2 regions of the Kineococcus sp. R86509 genome follow, and region 2 is predicted to be linked to the other one. Evidence: riboswitches for the same ligand, from Rfam matches in the RefSeq annotation. Region 2 holds a riboswitch; the other holds the start of a gene.

Evidence for each region. A riboswitch is a leader RNA that binds a small molecule or an ion and turns the genes downstream of it on or off. The one in region 2 is predicted to bind S-adenosylmethionine.
Region 1: it holds a riboswitch for S-adenosylmethionine, as region 2 does, so the genes downstream of both, SJY07_RS21660 (O-acetylhomoserine aminocarboxypropyltransferase/cysteine synthase family protein) here and sfnG (dimethylsulfone monooxygenase SfnG) in region 2, are expected to answer to the same signal.

Annotation. Positions count from the first base shown of each region.
Region 1 is NZ_JAXHCE010000001.1:4,448,402-4,453,482, reverse strand. It holds gene SJY07_RS21670 (alpha/beta hydrolase) at 1-308, shown strand, start outside; gene SJY07_RS21665 (LLM class flavin-dependent oxidoreductase) at 322-1,632, opposite strand; gene SJY07_RS21660 (O-acetylhomoserine aminocarboxypropyltransferase/cysteine synthase family protein) at 1,634-2,947, opposite strand; SAM riboswitch class I at 3,075-3,161, opposite strand; gene SJY07_RS21655 (NtaA/DmoA family FMN-dependent monooxygenase) at 3,235-4,554, shown strand; gene SJY07_RS21650 (class I SAM-dependent methyltransferase) at 4,565-5,081, shown strand, end outside.
Region 2 is NZ_JAXHCE010000001.1:1,690,126-1,695,206, reverse strand. It holds gene SJY07_RS08050 (MetQ/NlpA family ABC transporter substrate-binding protein) at 1-84, opposite strand, end outside; gene SJY07_RS08045 (methionine ABC transporter permease) at 74-835, opposite strand; gene SJY07_RS08040 (ATP-binding cassette domain-containing protein) at 832-1,827, opposite strand; SAM riboswitch class IV at 1,995-2,105, opposite strand; SAM riboswitch class I at 2,275-2,358, shown strand; gene sfnG (dimethylsulfone monooxygenase SfnG) at 2,368-3,513, shown strand; gene SJY07_RS08030 (alpha/beta fold hydrolase) at 3,538-4,464, opposite strand; gene SJY07_RS08025 (N-acetylmuramoyl-L-alanine amidase) at 4,505-5,081, shown strand, end outside.

The DNA of each region.
Region 1 (5,081 bases), 2.8 Mb from region 2:
TGGTCGCGAAGTCGCTGACCACGCTGGCCCTGCCCGTGGCCGCGGACCTGGCGCTCGCGGGGATCTGGCTGACCCCGCTGCTGGACGAACCGGCGGTGGGGCTCGCCGCCGCCCGCTCGCACGCGCACACCCTGCTCGTCGGCGGGACGGCCGACCCGTCGTGGAACCGGACCCTGGCTCACGAGAGCGACCGCGAGGTCCTCGAGTTCGTCGGCGCCGACCACGTCCTGGAGTTCCCCGGGGACCCCGCGGCGACCGCCGACGCCCTGGACCGGTTGCGCGCCGGGGTGCGCGAATTCCTGGGCTAGAACTCGAACGGGGCTAGAAGTCGAAGAGGTTGCCCCGCAACCCGCCGCCGCCGTACCCGCTGCGCAGGATCCCCCGCCGGCGCAGCACCGGGACGAGGTCGTCCAGGAACCGGTGCAACGTCACCGGGTGCAGGTCTCCGGAGAGCAGGAACCCGTCGTTGTCGGCGTCCGCACCGAACTCCTCCACGAGGTCGGCGAACTCCTCCGCCGTCCCGACCAACCCGCTGCGGTCGCCGAGACGCCCCTTGCGGGCCTTGCGGGCCAGCAGTTCCCGCAGCGGGGCGTCCGGGGTGTCCCCGCGCAACGCGGTGAGGGTGCCGAGCGAGACGTGGTCGCCGAACACCGCGGGATCGATGGGCGCGTCCAGCGGGAGGGCCGTGAGGTCGGTCTCGAGGTCGCTGGACCAGGCGAGCGCCACCTCGTGCAGGACGGCGTCGGAGGCGTGGCGGGAGGCAGCGACGACCCGGTCGGCTTCCTCCCGGCTGGCGAGCAGTTCCGGTTTGACGACGAACAGCACGCGGACGTCCGCGGGTTTGCGACCGGCGAGCGCGGCGGCCGCCAGCACCTTCGCCCGGTAGGCCCGCACCTCCTCGACCTGCAGCGGCGCCAGCGCCAGCTGCACGTCGGAACGCGACCCGGCGAAACCCAGGCCGCGCGCGGAACCCCCGGGCGAGACGACCACCGGGTCCCCGCCGTCGAAGGGCAGCGCGTTCAGCGGTCCGTCGAGGCGGAAGTGCTCCCCCCGGTGCTGGAACGCGTCGATCTTCGACCCGTCGGCGAAGTGCCCGGTCTCGGCGTCCGCGACGAGGGCGTCCGCGTCCCAGCTGTGCCACAACCGGCGGACGACGTCGATCCACTCCTCGGCGCGGTCGTAGGCGACGTCGTGCGCGACGGGTTCGAGTCCGACGTGGCGGGCGCTGCCGACGTCGGTCACCAGGTTGATCCCGAACCGGTCGCCGGAGAGGTGCTGCAGGGTCGCGGCCTGCCGGGCGGCGAGGTAGGGCGGGGTGATCCCCGCGTTGATCGTGGGGACGACGCCGAGGTGCCGGGTCGCCGCGAACAGGTACGGGGCGAGCAGCAGCGGGTCGTGCTTGGGCCCGCCGTAGGCGGCGCGGACCCGCAGGTCGAGGGTGTCGGGGTTGCCGAGCGAGATGGCGTCCTCGATGACCACGAGGTCGAAACCCGCGCGTTCGAGGTCGCGGACCGCGTGGGCGTAGAGGTCGGGACGCGTCCAGTCGTCGTTCCACGCCTGGTAGTCCCGGCCCCAGCCCTGCGGGCCGAAACCCCGGGAGAAGAAGTACCCGAAGTGCTGCAGGCGCGTCACCTCAGACCGCCACCGGGAGCTCGGCGGGAACCGTGGCGGCGAGGGCGAGCTCCAGGTCGGCGAGCAGGTCCTCGGGTTCCTCCAGCCCGATCGAGAGCCGCACCAGTCCCGGCCAGATCCCGGCGGCGAGGCGTTCGGCCTCGGTGCGGTGGGCGTGCGTCGTGCTCCCCGGGTGGATGACCAGCGAGCGGACGTCGCCGACGTGGGTTATCCGGGTGAACAGCTCGACGGCGTCGACGAAGCGTTGCGCCGCAGCCCGTCCACCCTCGAGGGTGAAGGAGAACACCGCGCCGCTGCCCCGCGGCAGCAACCGCTGCGCGACCGCGGAGGTCCCGTGGCCGGGGAGTCCTGCGTGGTCGACGCTCACGACCTCCGGACGCGCCGCCAACCAGCGGGCGAGTTCCAGGGCCGTCGACGTCTGGCGCGCCACCCGCAACGACAGGGTCTCCAGGCCCTGCTGGACCAGGAAGGCGTTGAACGGGGAGATCGTCGGCCCGAACCGCGAGGCGACGACGGCCCGGGTGTGCTCGACGTAGGCCCGTCGCGGCCCGTGCGCCTCGACCCAGCTGACCCCGGCGAGGACGTTCGCCGGAGCGGTCAGGTGGTCGAACCCGCTCCAGTCGAACGAACCGCCCGTGACGATCGCGCCACCCAGGGCCGCCCCGTGCCCGGCGAGGAACTTGCTCGCGGAGTGCACGACGACGTCGGCGCCGTGGTCGAGGGGGCGCAACAGGTAGGGCGTGGCGAAGGTGTTGTCGACGACGAGCGGGATGCCGTGCCGGTGGGCCACGGCGGCGACGACGGGCACGTCGAGGACGACGTTCTTCGGGTTCGCGATCGACTCGGCGAAGAACACCCGGGTCTCGGGGCGCACCGCCGCCTCCCACGCCGCGGGGTCGGTGCTGTCGGCGACGAAGTCGACGGTGATCCCGAGCCGGCCGAAGTTGTCCACGAGCAGGCCGCGAGACCCCTCGTAGAGGTCCCCCGCGGCGACGACGTGGTCGCCGGCGCCGAGGACGCCGAGCAGGGCCACCGTGATCGCGGCCTGGCCGGTGCCGACGACGATCGCGTCGCTGCCGTGCTCGAGGACGGCGAGGCGCTGCTCCAGCGCCGTCGTCGTGGGGTTGGCCATCCGGGTGTAGACGTAGCCGTCGTCCTCACCGGCGAAGCGGGCACGCGCTTGCTCGAAGTCGTCGAAGACGAAACCGGCGGTCAGGTGGACGGGGGTGACGCGGGAACCGGTCGCGGGGTCGGGTGAGGAACCGGCGTGGACCTGCTGGGTGGCGAAACCGTGCTGGGACGGGACGTGCGGCATCGACGGAACCTTCCGGGGAGCGTGAACGGGGGACCTGGCGGGCGTTCAGGCCCGACAGGTCATCCCGGCGCTGCGCAGGAGGTCGATCACGAGACGGCGCGTCAGGCGGTGTTCAGGCACGGAGCTTCTCCCATCGGTCCTGGCGGAAGCACCAACCCGAAGGCGGTTGCTGCGGCGTCGACGAGCCAGGTCTCTCGGCCGCTCTGGATGGCTCCTCCAGTGAACGGTGACCGCGGGTCCCGTGTCAAGCGCTTCACCCGGTCGGGGCGCAGGTAGCGTGCCCGCTCGTGATCCTCACCGCGATGCTCTTCTACCCCGGGGGCGAGCACCTCACGAGCTGGCGGCTCCCGGGCGGGCGCCCGGACGACTACCTCACCCACGGCTACTACGAGGACTTCGCCCGCACCGCGGAGCGCGGCGGGTTCACGGCGTTGTTCTACGCCGACGAGCTCTACGTGTGGGACCGCTTCCCCTCCGGGGTCGAGCACGTCGCCAACGTCCGCCCGGAACCCTTCGGGCTCCTGGGCGCGCTCACCCGCAGCACGGAACGCATCGGGCTGGTCGCCACCGTCTCCACGACGTGGAACCAGCCCTTCCACACCGCCCGTCAGGTCGGTTCGCTGGACTTCCTGAGCTCGGGGCGGGCCGGGTGGAACCTGGTGACCTCGGCCAGCGACGAGGAGGCGCGCAACTTCGGTCTCGACGTGAACCTGGACCACGCCGCGCGCTACCGCCGGGCGGGCGAGTACGTCGAGGTCGTGCAGGGCCTGTGGGACAGCTGGGACGACGACGCGATCCGGCCCGACGTCACCTCGGGCCGCTACGCCGACCCGGCGGGGATGCACGTCCTCGACCACGAGGGTGAGTTCTTCCGCGTCCGCGGTCCGCTGAACCTGCCCCGCCCGCCGCAGGGCCACCCGGTGCTGTTCCAGGCCGGTTCCTCCGAGGACGGCCGCCGGTTGGCCGGGAAGCACGCCGAAGCGGTCTTCGTCCCCGGCAGCGCCCCGCTGCAGGGCGCTCGGAAGCTCGCCGACGACTACAAGCGCCGCGCCGCGGACAACGGCCGCGACCCCGCCCACCTCAAGGTCCTCCCCGCCCTCTCCCCCGTCCTCGGCGAGACGCCGGAACGCGCCCTCGAACGGGTGGACGAGATCGAGGCGCTGACCCCGGACCGCCTCAGCCTCGACTGGCTCTCCCACCACCTCGGGGTCGACCTGTCGGGCCACCCCCTCGACGAACGGTTCGAGTTCGACTTCAGCGGCGGGTCGAACCAGGTGCAGACGGTGTTCGAGGGGGTCCGCAAGCTCATGGAGCGGCAGTCGGACCCGGAGCGGTTCACGGTGCGCGACCTGTACCGGACGATGCTGCGCCGCCGGTTCCTGCCCGGGACGCCCGAGCAGGTCGCGGACTGGATGGTGGAACGCTTCGAGAACGGGGCCGCCGACGGTTTCACCCTCGCGTTCTCCTCCGTCCCCGCGGGGCTCGAGGAGTTCGTCGAGCAGGTGGTGCCGCTGCTCGTGCGACGTGGTGCGCTGCCGCCGGAACTGCCCGCGGCGACCCTGCGCGAGAACATGGGGCTGCCCGTCCCGCCGAGTCGCTACGCCTGAGAGGCCCGCCATGGCCGACGCCGTCCACGAACACCCGCTCGCCGTCCTGCTCGGGATCGAGGGGCTCGCCCTGCAGCGGGCCACCACGGGCCACGGCCGGCACGGCCGGGAGTTCGTCGAACGCCGCCTCGCCGAGGTGCGCCGGCTGCTCGACGACCCCCGGTTGCGCGACGGTCTCGACGTGGCCCGGGTCCCCCCGGGTGAGGGGTACGCCGAGTGGTCGCGGCGCTACGACGTCCCCAACACCGCCTTCGGCGACGCCGACGTGATCCTGCCCTGGCTCGACGACCTCGCTCCGGGAGACGCCCTCGACCTGGCCTGCGGGACGGGCCGCTGGTGCGCCGAGCTGGCGACCCGCGGACACCGGGTCACCGGCGTGGACGGTTCCCCGGAGATGCTGGCGCTGGCCGGGGTCGCAGGAGTCGAGTTCCTCCCGGGCGACCTGCACGCGGTCCCGGTGGGCGACGCCTCGTCCGACGTGGTGGTCTGCGCCCTGGCCCTCTCCCACGTCCCCGACCTCTCCCCGG
Region 2 (5,081 bases):
CACGAACGGCCACAGTCGTCGGCGGCGGACCTCGAAACCGTGGTCGTCGGCGGGCTTGGCGTCGGGGCGGGTCTCAGTGGACAAGGGAGTTCTCCAGGTCTGCGGTGGGGGAGTTCGTGGGGGCGGCGCTGCGGCGACGGGCGCGCGGGTCCGCGAGGCGGGCCAGGGCGTCGCCGAGGAGTTGCACGGAGGCGACCAGGGCGACGAGGACGACGATGGTCGCGATCATCACGGCGTGGTCGAAGCGCTGGTACCCGTAGGTGATGGCGAGGTAGCCGACCCCGGGGGCGCCGATCGTCCCGGCGATGGCCGAGTACTCGATCATCGCGATGGTGTTGATGGTGAGGCCGCCGATGATCGAGGGCAGCGCCTCGGACAGTTGCACACTCGTGATGACCTGCAGCGGAGAGGCTCCCGAGGCCTTCGCGACGGCGACCACCGACGGGGGCACCGAGCGCAGCGAGTTCTCCACGATGCGGGCGAAGAACGCGGTGCCGGCCAGGACCATCGGCACGACGGCCGCCCGGATGCCGATGTTCGTACCCGTGACGAACCGGGTGAACGGCACGAGCGCCGCCATCAGCACCAGGAACGGCAGGGACCGCCCGGTGCTGACCACCCAGCCGAGGACGCGGTGGGCCGGGCGGTTCTCCAGCAACCCGTCCGGGGCGAGGTTGTGCAGCAGGACCCCCAGCGGGACCCCGAGCAGCACGACCAGGGCCATGACGATGCCGACCATCAGCAGGGTGTCGCCGAGGGCGGGCAGGACGAGCGCCGGGATCTGCGGCAGGGGCGTGTCCAGGTTCGAGGCCAGCGGGAGGGCGGCGGGGCTCACGGGACCAGCTCCAGGGTCGAGGGCGCCTCGGTGGCGCGGGTGTGCAGTCCCCGTCGCTCGAGGGCGGCGATCAGCCGCGCGGGGTCCACCGAGTCCGGCACCCCGAGGGTGGCGTGCCCGACGGTCCGCCCGGTGACGGCACTCACGGAGGCGCCGAGCAGGGCGAGGTCGTGACCGAGTTCGCGGGCCGTGCTGGTCAGCCAGTCCGCCGGCACGTCGTCGCCGCGGTAGTGCACCGTCCAGGTGACGAGCCGGGGATCGGTGGCGACCGCCCGTCGGGGCAGCAGCGCGGCCCCGACGGGCGACCCCGGGTCGCGCAGGACGTCCAGCAGGGGCGCCGACTCGACGATGCGGCCGTGCTCGAGTCGGGCCACGGAGTCCGCGACCTCGACGACCGTGTCCATCTCGTGGGTGATGAACAGGATGGACAGCCCGAGGTCGTCGCGCAGTTCGCGCAGCAGCGCCACGATCGAGGCCGTCGAGCGCGGGTCCAGCCCGGAGGTCGCCTCGTCGGAGAGCAGCACGCTCGGGCGCAGGGCCAGGGCGCGGGCGATCCCGACGCGCTGGCGCTGACCGCCGGAGAGCTCGTGCGGGTAGCGGCCGGCCAGGTCGGCCAGACCCACCCGCTCCAGCAGCTCGGCGACCCGGGCACGCCGCTCGCGGGGGACGACCCCGAGGTAGCGCAACGGGAGTTCCACGTTCTGGGCGGCGGTGCGCCGGGTCTGCAGCCCGTCGGACTGGAAGATCGTGCCGATGCGGCGACGGGCTTCGCGCAGCCGTCCCTCCCCGAGGTGGGTCAGGTCCTGGCCGCCGACGAGCACGGAACCCGACGTGGGCCGGGTCAGCAGCGTCACGCACTGGGCGAGGGTGCTCTTGCCGGCCCCGCTCGGCCCGACGACGGCGGTGATGCTGCCGGCGGGGACGAGCAGGTCGAGGCGGTCGAGGACGGTGGTGCTCCCGTAGGTCTTGGTGAGCTGTCTCAGCTCGATCATGGCTCGATCACGTCGTCTCCAGGGCGGCGTGGGGCGCGCGAGGGCGCGGCGGGGGAGCGTCGGGCGGACCGGCGCAGGGGGGACCGCCGGACGGGGTGGCCCGGGGTGTTCAGCGGGGAGTGCGGACGCTCAGCGTCGACAGGTCTGGTGGGACACGTGCGTCTCCTTCAACGTCCTTACCCGCGACACCCGCGGGTCGGGTCATCACCCGGAGCACCCCACGACGGAAGGAGGGTTGCCGACCAGCGAGCCGGGGCTTCGCGCTGGTACTCATGACCTGATTCGACAGTGACAGCCGAACCGGGGTCCGTCAAGCGGTTCGGGAAGGTACCGGATATCCGCACCCGGCTTCGAAATCGTTCGTGCGCAACGGCTTGCGCCGGACCCCTCCGGTGCCGGGCCGGCCCGAGTCGCTGCGGGGCCGCCCACGAGGCGTTACAGTTCGCAGGACCATCCAGAGCGGCCGAGAGATCTGGCTCGACGACGCCGCAGCAACCCGAACCCGGGTGCTACCGCCAGGACCGATGGAGGAGCACCACCATGTCCGTCAACGAGCCGCTGAAGTTCGCCTACTGGGTCCCGAACGTGTCGGGCGGCCTGGTCGTCTCCACGATCGAGCAGCGCACCAGCCACGACCCGGCCTACAACGTCGCCGTCGCCCAGGCCGCCGAACGCGTCGGTTTCGAGTACGCCCTGACCCAGGTCCGCTACCTCGCCTCCTACGGGGCGGACGCGCAGCACGAGTCGACGTCGTTCTCCCTCGCCCTGCTGCTGGCGACGCAGAAGCTCAAGGTCATCGCCGCGGTGCACCCCTTCTTCTGGCACCCCGGGGTCCTCGCGAAGTTCGCAGCGACCACCCAGGAACTCACCGACAACCGCCTCGCGCTGAACGTCGTCTCCGGCTGGTTCAAGAACGAGGCGACCCAGCTCGGGGTCACCTGGCACGAGCACGACGACCGCTACCGCCAGTCCGAGGAGTTCATCGCCCTGCTGCGCGGGGTGTGGACCGAGGACGGTTACAGCCAGCAGGGTGAGTTCTTCAACGCCGAGGACATCACCTTCCGCCCGCAGCCCAAGGTGCAGCCGGAACTGTTCCAGGGCGGCAACTCGACTGCCGCGCAGGCGATGGCCGGCCGGGTCAGCGACTGGTACTTCATGAACGGCAAGTCGATCGCCGCCGCCGCCGCCGGGGTGCGCGAGGTCAGCGCCCTCGCCGCCGGCAACGGCCGCTCGGTGCGGTTCGGGCTCAACGGTTTCGCCGTCGTCCGCGACACCCGCGACGAGGCCGAGGCCGTCCTCGAGGAGATCATCGCCAAGGCCGACCGCACCAAGGTCGAAGGTTTCGGCGCCGCCGTCCAGGAGGCCGGGAACTCGACCAGGGACGGCAAGGGCATGTGGGCCGACAGCGAGTTCCGCGACCTCGTCCAGTACAACGACGGTTTCCGCACCGGTCTGGTCGGGACGCCCGACGAGGTCGCCCGCCGCATCCTGGCCTACCGCCTCGTCGGGGTGGACCTGCTGCTGCTCGGCTTCCTGCACGTCAAGGAGGAGGTCGAGGCGTTCGGCGAGCTCGTCATCCCGAAGGTGCGCGAACTCGAGGCCCGCCTCGTCGCGGGTGAGGACCTGGACCTCGGCGCGGAACTCGACGAGGCCGTCGTCGCGGCGACTACCCCGGTCCCCGCCTGACGCTGCGCCCCGGAGCCGGGCGCCTCAGAGCTGCGCCACCAGGAAGGTCGCGATGCCGTCCTCGACCTCCGCGCGCAGGTCGGGCTCGTTGTGGATCTCGTGTCGGTAGCCGGTGTAGAGCCGGGTCGTGACCGTGTGACCGGTCTCGGCCAGCCAGTTCGCGGCCTGGTACGGCCCCTCGCCGTAGTTGCCGACGGGGTCCTGGTCGCCGGCGATGACGTACACCGGCACGCGGGTCGGCACCCGCTGCGCCCACTCGCGGGAGTGCACGTCGATCCACAGCGACGTGAAGTCGTGCAGGGCCTGGACGGTCGGCGGCCTCGTGAAGTTGTTCAACGGGTCCGCCCCGTGGTCACGGACGACGTCGGGGTCCAGTGCGATCCAGTCGTTCGCCGAGCGGACCGTCGGGTAGCGCGCCGTGAAGCCCTCGAGCAATTCGCCCACGAGTTCCGGCCGCACCTCCGCGGCGCGCCCGTCCGCGACGAGCCCGCCCAGTCGGCGGTGCAGCTCGACCGTGTTCTCGCGCACCCCCGAGGTGCCGCAGTACACGACGCCGCTCAGCAGGTGGCCGTGCTCCGCGGAGAAGTCGCGGGCGATCATCGAGCCCCAGCTGTGCCCGAACATGAAGAACGGCAGTCCGGGGAACCGCTCGACGACGATGTCGTGCAACGACTTCTCGTCCTCGGTCGTCGTGGCGTAGCCCCCGGAGCCGTAGTCGCCCCAGGTGTCGCTGAGGTGCGCGGTGAGTCCGTGGCCGACGTGGTCGTCGGCGGCCACGACGAACCCGTCGTCGAGCAGTCTCAGCACCAGGTGCAGGTAGCGGCGTGAGTGCTCCCCGAACCCGTGGACGATCTGGACGATCCCCCGCGGGGACCGGACCGGCGTCCAGATCCAGCCGTGGACCGTGTCGCGTCCGTTGCGGGACTCGAAGCTCACCTCGTGCATCGCCATGGCGGGAGGCTACCCAGGCCGTCCGTGACACGCTGGGGCCGTGCGGTGCCGACCGGGACTCCTCGCGACCACCGTCGCGGTGCTGGTGAGCGCGTGTTCCGCGCCGACTGCGCCCGCGCCCGCACCCGCGCCCACCGCGAGCGCGGAGGTCCGAGTGGCGGCCCCCTCGCCGAGCACCCCTGCACCCGTCGTCGTGCTCGACCCCGGCCACAACGGTGGGAACGCCGCGAACCCCTCGGTCGTCGACGCGCTGGTGCCCGCGGGCGGCTTCGAGAAGCCCTGCAACACGACCGGGACCAGCACCGACGCCGGCTACCCCGAGCACGCCTACGCCTTCGACGTCGCCCTGCGCACCGCCCACCTGCTGCGGGCCCGGGGCGTCACCGTCGTGCTGACCCGCGACGACGACACCGGCGTCGGGCCCTGCGTCGACGCCCGTGCCGCCATCGCCACCGCCGCCGGTGCGGCGCTCACGGTCTCCATCCACGCCGACGGGGCCGCGGCGAGCGCCCGGGGGTTCCACGTCGTCGAGCCCGCGCTCGCCCCCGACGGCGGCAACGCGGCCGTGCTGGCCGCCTCCGACGTCGCGGCGCGGGACCTGCTCGCGTCCTTCGGGA